4 regions of the Rahnella aquatilis CIP 78.65 genome follow, and region 3 is predicted to be linked to each of the others. Evidence: predicted binding sites of a transcription regulator. Region 3 holds the regulator's gene; each other region holds the start of a gene.
The links. Region 3 encodes Fur, which represses iron uptake genes when iron is present. Its sites were predicted from a motif close to ATAATAATGAGAACNACTATCAA; they were not measured.

Region 1 (3,212 bases), 720 kb from region 3:
GACCACTTTACTTGGCGGGAAGGTCAGGTCTGCGATACGTTTTTGCAAATCAACGGTATCGGTGTACAGCTTGTCAGCAAACGGTCCGGTGCCCTGGGTGGTTTTGTCCGCGAAGAGGATTTTCTCCAGACGGTGGAAACCGGTGAAGTTCGGATCCTCGGCTTTTTTCTCGAAATCATCTTCACGGGCATCGATGCTGCCGTCCAGATCAGAGAACAGCTCGGCAATCGGTTCGATGCGCTCGTAGTAAACGCGGGTCGACGCGTAAAGGGATTGGGCTTTCGCCAGATCGCCCTTCTTCACCGCGTCCGTAAAGGCTTTGGTATGTGCCACCAGTTCAGCCACCTGCTGAGTCACATACACTTTGTATTCCGCAATCGGGCCGACCAGCGCCATGGCGTCAGGCTTGCCGGAAGCGGCCGTACCTTCAGCAGTGACCGTCAGTTTGCCTTTCGGATTGCTCAGCAGGCCGCAGGTCATGTCGTATTCGCCCGGTTCGAGGTTAGCCGTCATTTTCTGCGTGAAGCCCGGCGCCACGTTTTCACGTTCTTCCACCACCATCACGCCTTTCAGAATTTCCCATTCCAGGTTTTTCTGGCTGTTGTTATGGATAACAAACTGGGTTTTACCGGCGGGCACGGTGAGCGCCATCGGTTCACATTGTTTGTCGTTAACAGCAATTTTAACCTGACGAACATCAGCAGCCAGCACACTGGCGCTCAGCGCGAAAGCCGGCAGGGACAACAGTACAGTCTGTAAAGCTTTACGGCGAAAATGTGGCATGTACAACTCCGTGACAAAGGCAAGATGATGAAAGGTTTAAGGATCAACGTTGTGTTTTTTGCCCGGCAGAGGCCGGCGCGACCACAGGCGATTTACCCTGTGGTTTAAAGAACAGGAACAGTGCGGGGATCAGATACAGGAAATACACCGCAACTTCACTGACCGTCGGGGCCTCCTGATAGCCGAACATCCCTTCCAGCAACGTGCCGAATAAAGAGTGTGTGGATAATGTACCGCTCAGATCAAAGGCAATGTCCTGCATACGGTTCCACAATCCGGCTTCGTGGAAAGCGCGGATAGCCCCCGCAGCCAGCCCGGCGGCGACAAACAGAATGAACAGGCTGGTCCATTTGAAGAACTTCGCCAGATGCAGTTTCACCCCGCCGTAGTAGATCAGGAAACCCAGCACAATGGCTGCGCCGAGCCCGAGCATTGCGCCGATCGGCGCTTCGATACCGACGTCTTGCTGGAAGGCTGCCAGCAGGAAAAACACCGATTCCAGCCCTTCACGCGCAACCGCAAAAAACACCATCGCGACCAGCGCCCAGCCCTGACCGCGACCGGAATTCAGCGCATGATCAATCGCCCCTTCCAGATGCACTTTGATAGACCGCGACACTTTGCGCATCCAGAACACCATGTAAGTCAGGATGCACACCGCGACGGCCGCGACGATACCTTCAAACAGCTCCTGCTGTTTTTGCGGAAACTCACCGGTGGTGGCGTTGATGAAAAGACCGAGCGCCAGACACAGTGCGGCGGCGATGAAAACGCCAATCCAGACCACACCGAGCCACTGCCCGCGTTGCGTCCGTTTGAGGTAGCTGGCAATCAGGCTGACGATCAGCGCCGCTTCCAGCCCTTCGCGAAACATAATGAGAAACGGAACGAACATGACGAGCTCCCGAGCCCTCCATTCTGACGAACAACAGAATGTATGAGGCCTCTGTAAAGAAAAGTAAAAAGAAACGATAGTGATTATCATTCTTGCCAAAAGAAATACAAGAGGCAACCGATCCTTTTTTTGAAGGGGGGTTCGGTAAATACACATGAAAAAATCAGGACGGGAAGCTTATGCGGCAGAAAATGCTGAAAACCGGGGCCTGAATGCCCCCGGTCTGAGTGGTATAAAAGTAAACTATCCGTTAAATAGTATTATATTCCGCTTCGGCGGCAGTGAAGCGTTGTTCCACGGCGGCGGAAGGCTTACGCCCCGTCAGGCTGACAATCCAGATAGCCAGTGAAGCGAAAATGAAGCCGGGAATGATTTCGTACAGTTCAGCCCAGCCATATTGTTTCCACAGGATCACCGTCACGGCCCCCACAATCATGCCTGCCAGCGCACCGTTACGGGTCATACGTTTCCACATTACGGAAATCAGGATCACCGGTCCGAATGCCGCGCCGAAACCGGCCCAGGCATAACTGACTAAACCAAGAACACGGTTTTCCGGATTGGCGGCCAGCGCAATCGCGACCAGCGCCACAACCAGCACCATCGCACGACCAATCCATACCAGTTCGCGCTGGCCTGCCCCTTTGCGCAGGAAGGCTTTATACAAATCTTCAGTAATGGCGCTTGAACACACCAGCAACTGACAGCTCAGGGTACTCATCACCGCCGCCAGAATAGCGGACAGCAAGATACCGGCAATCCACGGATTGAACAGTATCTTCGCCAGTTCGATGAACACGCGCTCACCGTTTTGCGTCACGTTGCCCGCTTCGCCCGGATTATTACTGAAGTACGCAATCCCGAAGAAACCGACCGCAATGGTGCCCGCCAGACATAAAATCATCCATGTCATGCTGATACGGCGTGCGCTGCGGATAGTATGGTGGGAGTCGGCCGCCATGAAACGCGCCAGAATGTGCGGCTGGCCGAAATAGCCCAGTCCCCAGCCCAGCAGTGACAGAATCGCCACCAGATTCATGCCCTTGAACATATCGGTGTATTCAGGGTTTTTGGCATTGATCACCATCATGGAGGTATCAATGCCGCCAACGGCGAGGATAACGATAACCGGTGTGAGGATCAGCGCGAAAATCATCAGGGTTGCCTGCACGGTATCGGTCCAGCTGACCGCCAGAAAACCGCCGATGAAGGTATAGAGGATGGTCGCCGCCGCGCCAGCCCACAGCGCCGTCTGGTATGTCATGCCGAAGGTGCTTTCAAACAGACGCGCACCGGCCACAATCCCTGACGCACAATAAATGGTAAAGAACACCAAAATCACCATCGCGGAGATAATGCGCAGCAGCTTGCTGGAGTCTTCAAAACGATGCGTAAAGTAATCTGGCAAGGTCAGCGCGTTATTATTGGCTTCGGTGTGCACACGCAGCCGCCCCGCCACCAGTTTCCAGTTCAGGTACGCCCCGATGGTCAGGCCGATGGCAATCCAGCTTTCCGAAATCCCGGAAATAAAAAT
Region 2 (3,212 bases), 1.7 Mb from region 3:
CTCAGCTGGCGAAAAAACTCGATACCGTGGTGGAAGACTGCGTAAACGCCGTCGGCGTGGATCTGAATACCGCGTCTGTTCCGCTGCTGACCCGTGTGGCCGGTCTGACCCGCATGATGGCGCAGAATATCGTCAACTGGCGCGATGAGAACGGTCAGTTCCGTAACCGCGAACAGTTGCTGAAAGTCAGCCGTCTGGGACCAAAAGCCTTTGAGCAATGCGCGGGCTTCCTGCGCATCAATCACGGCGACAATCCGCTCGATGCCTCGACGGTTCACCCGGAAACCTATCCGGTAGTGGAACGCATTCTGGCGGCGACACAGATGGCGCTGAAAGAACTGATGGGCGATTCGAATGTGTTGCGCGGCCTCAAAGCCAGCGAATTCACCGATGAGCAATTCGGTGTGCCGACGGTCACCGACATTATTAAAGAGCTGGAAAAACCGGGGCACGATCCGCGTCCTGAGTTTAAAACCGCGACCTTCGCCGATGGCGTGGAAACCATGAACGACCTGATGCCAGGTATGATCCTCGAAGGTTCTGTCACTAACGTCACCAACTTTGGTGCATTCGTCGATATCGGCGTCCATCAGGACGGTCTGGTGCATATCTCGTCACTGGCGAACAAGTTCGTTGAAGATCCGCATACCGTGGTGAAAGCCGGTGATATCGTGAAAGTCAAAGTGATGGAAGTCGATCTGCAACGCAAACGTATCGCGCTGACCATGCGACTGGATGAGCAACCGGGCGAAGCGCCTGCCCGCCGTTCTTCCGCGCCAGCGGCAGATACCCGCGACAACCAGAAACGCCATTCGCCGAACAAACCGGCGGGCCGCAATACGGTTCCGGCGGGCAATAATGCCATGGCTGATGCACTGGCAGCCGCGCTCGGCAAAAAACGGTAATTCTCTGTTTTATCCTCTGCCGACGAAAGCCGCTGATAATCAGCGGCTTTTTTTATGGCTCTTTTTTCAACACTTTTTAAACTCTGTCCTAATGAATCAATCACTGAGATAAATCAATAAATCGACCATCAGGCAGGCATAGGATAGCAACGCGGTGGAGATAGCCGCGAAGAGGCCCGCCTCTTTTCTTTTGTCTCCATACGCGTACTAATTATGATAACTATTCTCGTTTGTACTTCGTTGCGTATTCAATGCGCCGTCAGCCAAGGGCTGATAATTTCGCACCAGGGACAATTTCTGAGCACTATCTTTAGCAACAAAAATCGTTAGCCACATAAATCGCTGGTCAGCGACATCACCGGGCAGGGACGCACGGCGCAGTATCACTAAAACGCCGTCATCCATTAATGCCTGATCGCCTCGCGAGGAATTATGCAACTTCAGTCAAAACGTGCTTATAAAATTACCGGCTTTTCTCATGAGATCAGTCCGGCGTACCGGCAGAAACTGCTGTCACTCGGGATGTTACCGGGGTCATTTTTTAACATTATCCGCGTCGCGCCGATGGGCGATCCGGTACAAATCGAAACCCGCCGTACCAGCCTCGTCGTCCGCAGAAAAGATCTCGATCTCCTCCAGCTCGAGATGCTGGCCTGATCCCCGCATCAGGCCATCGACTGTTCATTTTTCGCGGCGGGCCTTGTGCTTGCATGTTTCCCTTTTCTCACGCGTAGACTTTAACGTATGAAACCATTAACTATCGGCCTGATTGGTAACCCAAACTCAGGCAAAACGACGCTTTTCAATCAGTTAACCGGTTCACGCCAGCGTGTCGGTAACTGGGCAGGGGTTACTGTCGAGCGCAAAGAAGGTCAGTTCACCACCGCTGAGCATCAGATTACACTGGTGGATTTACCCGGCACCTATTCCCTGACCACCATTTCCGAGCAAACCTCGCTCGATGAACAAATTGCCTGCCATTACATTCTCAGTGGTGATGCAGATCTGATGATCAACGTCGTGGATGCCTCAAACCTCGAGCGCAATTTATACCTGACACTGCAACTGCTGGAGCTGGGCGTGCCGTGCATCGTGGCGCTGAACATGCTTGATATCGCTAAAATCCAGAACATCAATATTAATATCCCTGCGCTATCTGCCCGTCTGGGTTGCCCGGTAGTCGCGCTGGTCTCTACCCGTGCCAGCGGCATCAAAGAACTGAAAGCCGCGATCGACGAGTTACCCCAGGTGGCTGCGCTGGAACGTGTGCAATATCATCCGGTTCTGCAACAGGAAGTGGATGTGCTGGCTGCGGGCATGCCGCAAGACATGGCGCTGCAACAACGCCGCTGGCTGGCACTGCAAATTCTTGAAGGGGATATTTATAGCCAGACGCATGCAGGCAACGCGCAGGCATTATTGCCGCAGGTGAAAGCCCGGCTGGCTGAGCACAAACTGGAAGATCCGGCGCTGCTGATTGCCGATGCACGTTATCAGAGCATCGCGGCACTTTGCGCCGAGATCAGCAACTCTCATCTCACGGCGCCGAACAAACTGACGCAGGTGCTCGATCGCGTGATCCTCAACCGCTTTCTGGGCGTGCCGATTTTCCTGCTGGTGATGTATCTGATGTTTGTGCTGGCCATCAACATCGGCGGCGCGCTGCAACCGATTTTCGATATCGGCTCAGCCGCGATTTTCATTCAGGGCATGCAGTGGATTGGCTTTACCCTGCATTTCCCGCAGTGGCTGACCATTTTCCTGGCACAGGGGCTGGGTGGCGGTATCAATACCGTGCTGCCGCTGGTGCCGCAAATCGGCATGATGTATCTGTTCCTCTCCTTCCTTGAAGACTCCGGTTATATGGCGCGTGCCGCATTTGTGATGGACAGGCTGATGCAATCGCTCGGCCTGCCGGGGAAATCCTTTGTGCCGCTGATTGTCGGTTTTGGCTGTAACGTACCGTCTATCATGGGCGCCCGTACGCTGGATGCGCCGCGCGAACGTCTGATCACCGTGATGATGGCACCGTTTATGTCATGCGGCGCACGTCTGGCGATTTTCGCGGTATTCTCCGCGGCGTTCTTCGGCCAGGACGGCGCATCTGTCGTATTCTCGCTGTATCTGTTAGGCATCGTGGTCGCCATCCTGACCGGCCTGCTGCTGAAATACACCATCATGCGCGGCGAAGCCTCGCCGTTTGTGATGGAACTGCCGGTGTATCACGTGCCGCACCTGAAAAGTCTGCTGCTGCAAACGTGGCAACGTCTGAAAGGATTCGTATTACGTGCTGGCAAGGTGATCGTG
Region 3 (3,212 bases):
TATTGATGATTCAACGCTGACGGGGGGCGTGTATTACTGGCAGCGTGAACGTGACCGCAAGGATATGGATCCGACAAGTAACAGCTACAAAGACTATACAACCAACCTTTCGCATTCTACCGCTAACCTGAATCTCGATTTTTCTTCCGGGTATGCCTGGGACATTTTTGGTGTTGATATCGCGGCCTTTACGGCGATTGAAATGGCCGAGAGCAGCGAGAGCGGACATCCCAACGAAATCGCTTTTTCCAACAGCAACCGCGCTTACGACGAAGATTACTCGGGTGATAAAAGCGGGGTCAGCCTTTATAAGGCCGCCGGTAAATTCAAATACGGCGGATTCTGGGGGCACGCGGGCTATATTCAGCCTACCGGACAGACACTGATCGCGCCGCACTGGAGCTTTATGCCGGGTACCTATCGCGGTGCAGAAGCCGGTTATAAACACGATTTCGGTGAGCCGGGTGAGCTGAGTTTCTCCTATATGTGGGCTGACGAATATAAATCGCCGTGGCATCTGGAAATGGATGATTTCCGCCAGAATGACCAGAAAACCGGCGTTTCTTATATTCACTCGCTCGGGGCAAAATATGATTTTAAAAATGACTTCGTGCTGGAAGGCGCATTTGGCCAGGCGGAAAGTTATGTCGATCAGTATTTTGCTAAAGCCTCGTACAAAATGGATCTGCTGGGCAATCCGCTGACCACCAGCTATCAGTTCTATGGCGCAGAAGACCGTATCAGTGATAAGAACGATCCGAACAGTTTGTACGATGGTCTGGCATGGTTGCAGGCGCTGACCTTCGGCTATACCACCGGTCAGTTTAACTGGCGACTGGAAGGGACAATGGTCAAAGCGGAAGGGAATCAGGGTTACTTCCTGCAGCGCATGACCCCGACTTATTCTTCCTCAAATGGCCGTCTTGATGTGTGGTGGGACAACCGCTCGGACTTCAACGCCAACGGGGAAAAAGCACTGTATGCAGGCGTATTGTATGACCTGGCGAAATGGGATTTACCGGGTTTGGCATTCGGTGGCTCATATGTTTATGCGTGGGATGCCAAACCGAGTACCAACGCTGCTTACGACCAGAGCCAGCGCCTGAAAGAAAGCGCCTGGAGCCTGGATGCGCTGTACACCCTTCAGGAAGGTCGCGCGAAAGGTACGTTATTCAAACTGCATTACACCCAGTACGACAACCATTCGGATATTCCGAGCTGGGGCGGCGGGTACGGCAATATCTTCCAGGATGAAAAAGACGTGAAATTCATCGTTATCGCTCCATTCACTATTTTCTGAGGTCGCTATGTCGATGAATAAATTACTGATGATCGTGGTTTCGGCTGTTCTGCTGGCCGGTTGTGCGCCAACCACCGATCAGGTACAAATATCCCAAACGCGGGAAGATTATCGTACCTGTATCAATACGTCGGAAGGTAATCCGGACAAACTGGCTTCCTGTCAGGTGTTACTGAATAAACTGAAACAGGAAAAGGCCCACCAGCAATTTGCGGAACAGGAAACGGTGCGTGTGGTGGATTACCAGCGCTGTCTGACGGCGCGTAAAACCGGTAATGGTCAGGCGTATGCAGCAGATTGCGGAAAGATATGGCAGGAAATCAGCGCCAATAATTCTCCGCAACCGTGAATCAAACAGGCATCAATCAAACCCCGGCTGCCGGGGTTTTTTATGTCTGCTGTCAGCGCAAAATCCACGCATAAAAAAACCGCTTTTCAGCGGTTAATTAATTCAGAGCCTGTGCGGCAACGAGGTTGCCCTGTGCATATTAATGCGCAGGTTTATCGTTGTGCAAAGATTCATCTTCGCGGCAATCGCCTGCTTCACAGTGGCCGTACAGGTACAAACTGTGGTTGGTGAGCTTGATACCGTGTTTTTTAGCAATCTCACGCTGACGGCCTTCAATGTACTCGTCACGGAATTCGATCACACGTCCGCAATCGAGGCAGATCAGGTGATCGTGGTGATGTTGCTGAGTCAGTTCGAATACGGACTTGCCGCCTTCGAAATTATGACGCGTAACGATACCGGCATCGTCGAACTGGTTCAGGACACGGTAGACCGTCGCCAGACCGATTTCTTCACCCATATCAATCAGTTGCTTGTAAAGATCTTCCGCACTAACGTGATGACCTTCCGGCGCTTGCAGCACTTCCAGGATTTTGAGGCGCGGAAGCGTGACTTTTAAGCCAGCTTTCTTCAGTGCGGTGTTGTTGTCAGTCATGCGGATTCAGTCCTGTTACTATGTGCTAATCAAGTTGAGGCATGCAGCCTGTGGCATCGGCGGCACAAAATTATTCGTTTAATCTCTTCGTTTAACGCAATGTGCCAATTCTCGTCAACGACAGCCTGTTAATAAAGATCACAAATTGCCGGTCACATTTGGAATGCAACGACTTGATCAATAGAAAAAACAGAGGAACTCAGTGTACCTTGATATGACCGAAAGTTACAATTTTGTAGCAGTTAAATTGTTAATTTCAGTAATAGTTTGGCCCTTCAATTGTAGAATAAATCCTCAGGGCCAACAGGGTTTTTAGCCAATAATTTCAGAAAGGCTGAGTTCTTCTGTGATCTGCTTCACCCAGGCATCAACGCGTTCGCTGGTCAGTTCCGGCTGACGATCTTCGTCAATTGCCAGTCCGATGAAGTGCTTATCATCAGCCAGGCCTTTAGAGGCTTCGAAGTGGTAACCTTCGGTAGGCCAGTGTCCGACAATCACTGCGCCGCGTGGTTCAATGATATCGCGCACGGTGCCCAGCGCGTCGCAGAAATATTCGGCGTAGTCTTCCTGATCACCGCAGCCAAACAGTGCAACCAGCTTACCTTCGAAATCTATCTCTTCCAGCGTTGGGAAAAAGTCGTCCCAGTCACACTGCGCTTCACCGTAATACCAGGTTGGAATACCGATTAGCAAAATATCGAATTTTTCCAGATCCTCTTTGCTGCTCTTCGCAATGTCATGCACCTCTGCAACATCTTTACCCAATTGCTTCTGGATCATTTTTGCGATGTTTTCGGTGTTACCTGTATCGGATCCAAAGAAGATACCTACAACGGCCATAAGATTACCTAACCTCTTGTTCTCAATGAAGTGCTCTGCAACGCAGGCAATAATAATGCAGATGATAGCAAACTCGTGCGGCGGAGAATATGTTTCTGCCCGCCTTCTTAACTGGGAAATAAGTTTAT
Region 4 (3,212 bases), 1.5 Mb from region 3:
AGGCCATAACATGATCTTTATAGGTCGCCAGCGCACTCATCAGCGGGGCGAGTGTGGCTTGCTGATCCGGCAACAGTAATGCGTTCAGTTTTTTAGCATTGGCCTGCGTATCATCAATTGACTTCAACAGTTTGGCTTCGGATTCTTTGCTGATGTTGAGTAACAGGCCGCGCACGTCATAACGCACGTTGATCAGTTTTTGAATGACTTCGGCCAGTGAAAGACGAATGGAAGGATCGGCATCTTCAACACGCAGCTGATCCTGTAAACGCTTCACAATGGCTTCAGTTTCGGAAAGATTCCAACTGGCGCGTACTGCATCTTTGCGATCGACGGCTTGTTTAAACGCGGTTTGTGCCTGCTGATATTCATGGATTTTTACCGGCACCTGATCCAGTTCGGTCTGGCCAGCCGCATCCCATTCCAGCTTGTCTTTCGACTGCGAAATCAGTTGCGACAGCGCGTCAATATTGTCCTGATTTTGTTTGAGATACACCGGATTGTAATTGAGCTGATAAAGCGTACGGCTGAGGCGGGCATCATTGAGTAATGCATTCATCTGATTACTGAAATCGACTTTTTCCGCACGCTGACTGATGTCATTAAATTTAATCATTCCCGCAGTGGTAATGATGGCTGCGATCAAAAGCACCAGGCCGAAACCCAGACCCAGTTTGGTGCCGACCTTAAGATTGTTCATCCACTGCGAAAGACCCGATCCGTTACTCATAATCATTCTCCGTCAAACATCCCTTTTAAATAGACATGCGGTTTTGTGACGCCTTTGTGAACGATCTATCGGTAGGGTGTTTCATAAACTTTATAGGATCTGCGGCGTATTTTTGATTAATGCGAGCGGGGTCTAAAAAAGGTGGGAAACAGAAGAATAACTCGCTGTAAAACAGTGATCAGGCATACGAATTCAGGACATAAAAAAGGCGGGTCGCAGACCCGCCGTTGGCTAAAACATCATCGTGCCCGCGAAGGGCGGCAGGGCGAAATTACTTCGCTTCAGCCAGACGTTTTGCTGCTTCGTCCCAGTTTACAACGGCCCAGAAGGCTTTGATGTAGTCAGGACGTTTGTTCTGATATTTCAGGTAGTAAGCGTGTTCCCACACGTCCAGACCCAGCAGCGGGTAACCGGAAGCGCCGGAAATGGCTTCGCCCATCAGCGGGCTGTCCTGGTTAGCCGTAGACACGACAGCCAGTTTGCCATCTTTCAGTACCAGCCATGCCCAGCCTGAACCGAAACGGGTTGCCGCTGCTTTCTCGAAAGCTTCTTTGAACGCGTCAACGCTGCCGAAATCGCGTTCGATGGCAGATTTCAGTTCGCCCTGCAGGGTGGTGCCGGTTTTCAGGCCTTTCCAGAACAGGCTGTGGTTAGCGTGGCCGCCTGCGTTGTTACGCAGCACAACTTTTTTGTCTGCAGGAACCTGATCCAGTTTGGTGATCAGTTCTTCAACCGGCAGTGCAGCCAGTTCAGGCAGGCTTTCCAGCGCAGCGTTAGCATTGTTAACGTAGGTCTGGTGATGTTTAGTGTGATGGATTTCCATCGTTTCTTTGTCGAAATGCGGTTCGAGTGCGTCGTATGCGTAAGGCAGTGATGGCAGTGAATAACTCATGTTCATCGTCTCCATAGTGTAGGGCGGCACCGTCATTGTGAGCACCGCGTAATCAGTCGGATCATTATAGTTAATTAAATGATATTGAAAATGATTATCTATGCTCCACACTTTGTGCGGGTACGCGTAAGCGCCTGTTATATGGGGCTTAGAACAATAAAGAATAAGGGCAAGAAAAGAATTCTTGCCCTTAAGGTCGGTCAGAGAAAGCCGAGACGGAAAATAATGACATCGGTTACTTTAGTGCAGGTTTGACAGGAAACGATTCGAAAATTCATAGGGTTGAGTTTGTTCAGGATCACCTGATGCTGTGGGGGTTTCCATACCCACATCGCCCGGGAAGTCACGATTAAGTGCCCAGATTGCCAGTGTATGCATACCGCGTTCTTTGACGTAATTTGACACTAAATCGGTGTCGGCGAAGGTGAAAATCCCCATTCCTGTTCCGCCCCCATTTTGTCCAATCTCTTCAACCATCACGATCATGGCATAGATTTGAGCCGGTGTTTTATCCTTATAAACGGCGGCGAGCTGCTCATAGACTTTTTCAGCGACATCAATTGAGGCCTGGCCCACATTGCTTCGGGCAAAACACATGGTCATGATTTGAACATCAAGAACCACGTTTAAACTTTTGGCCAGTTCAACCATTGCCAGTGCTTCCGGCCTTAAGCCCTGATCATTGATTTGCATGGTGAGGCTGAATTTTACGTCAGGGTTTGATGCCTGCACTCTGGCAGCGGCGGTCAGCGCAACCGTACTGTTATATTTCGTCCCGCCTTCAAAATTCAAATCGATATGGTTTGAATGGAAATCACTTAATACTTTTTGGTACATGCCCACCAGCGTATCTACGCTCACATGATAAGACGGGTCGATGCCTTTTGCGCCGCCGAAGGCAATGACGGCCTGGGTATTAGACGTATTGATCATGTCAGTCAGGGGCTTTGCATAATCATAATCGAAATTATCATTTACCCACACCAGTCCGCCTTTAGTGACGCTATAAGCTAAGAAGGCTAAGTAAAGTTTATCGACATTATGATCTACTGCCCATTGGGTATATTGGGTGTTGACACTTATTTCAGGATACCAGGTAGCATTAATAGATACATCAAGATAAGCAGCGTATCCGGCGCTGGCGTCTGTCCCCTGAATAGTTGTAACACTGACAACTGAGGTAAATGGCGATTCATTTCCCTGAGCATCACGTGCTTTTATCTGAATCGAGTAATTCGTTTCAGATGACAGATTTTTTAACGTGATATTTGTTGTCTTCGTTGCAGTCGTTAATGCAAAAGAAACATCTGTTGCGGTTGGATAATAATAAACAACATAATCATCAACGCCGACATTATCGGTTGCCGCATTCCAGCTTAATGAAACCGTAGAGGCAGTGACAGAAGAGACAACCGGTTTGCCCGGAGCAGTAGGTGCCTGAGTGTCTGCTGCTGCGGGGGAAACTGCCTCGCCATTAACCCAGTACATCACGGGAAGATCACCCGGCGCATTCATTTCCAATATTGAAACACCGACAGCAAACTCAACCGTTTCACCGATATCTACCGGCAGGACTTCTTGCAGAAGACT

Region 1: efeU (iron uptake transporter permease EfeU) is a predicted target of Fur. The motif match lies at 1,752-1,774, and genes of this name have one in related genera.
Region 2: feoA (ferrous iron transporter A) is a predicted target of Fur. The motif match lies at 1,113-1,135, and genes of this name have one in related genera.
Region 4: sodA (superoxide dismutase [Mn]) is a predicted target of Fur. The motif match lies at 1,701-1,723, and genes of this name have one in related genera.

What each region holds. Positions count from the first base shown of each region.
Region 1 covers NC_016818.1:2,707,378-2,710,589, forward strand. Annotated here, with positions in the region: gene efeO (iron uptake system protein EfeO) at 1-783, opposite strand, end outside; gene efeU (iron uptake transporter permease EfeU) at 827-1,678, opposite strand; gene putP (sodium/proline symporter PutP) at 1,929-3,212, opposite strand, start outside.
Region 2 covers NC_016818.1:277,387-280,598, reverse strand. Annotated here, with positions in the region: gene RAHAQ2_RS01265 (Tex family protein) at 1-905, shown strand, start outside; gene feoA (ferrous iron transporter A) at 1,338-1,562, shown strand; gene feoB (Fe(2+) transporter permease subunit FeoB) at 1,650-3,212, shown strand, end outside.
Region 3 covers NC_016818.1:3,425,715-3,428,926, reverse strand. Annotated here, with positions in the region: gene chiP (chitoporin ChiP) at 1-1,300, shown strand, start outside; gene RAHAQ2_RS15510 (ChiQ/YbfN family lipoprotein) at 1,314-1,649, shown strand; gene fur (ferric iron uptake transcriptional regulator) at 1,789-2,244, opposite strand; gene fldA (flavodoxin FldA) at 2,557-3,084, opposite strand.
Region 4 covers NC_016818.1:49,663-52,874, forward strand. Annotated here, with positions in the region: gene RAHAQ2_RS00220 (methyl-accepting chemotaxis protein) at 1-730, opposite strand, end outside; gene sodA (superoxide dismutase [Mn]) at 1,002-1,622, opposite strand; gene RAHAQ2_RS00230 (fibronectin type III domain-containing protein) at 1,863-3,212, opposite strand, start outside.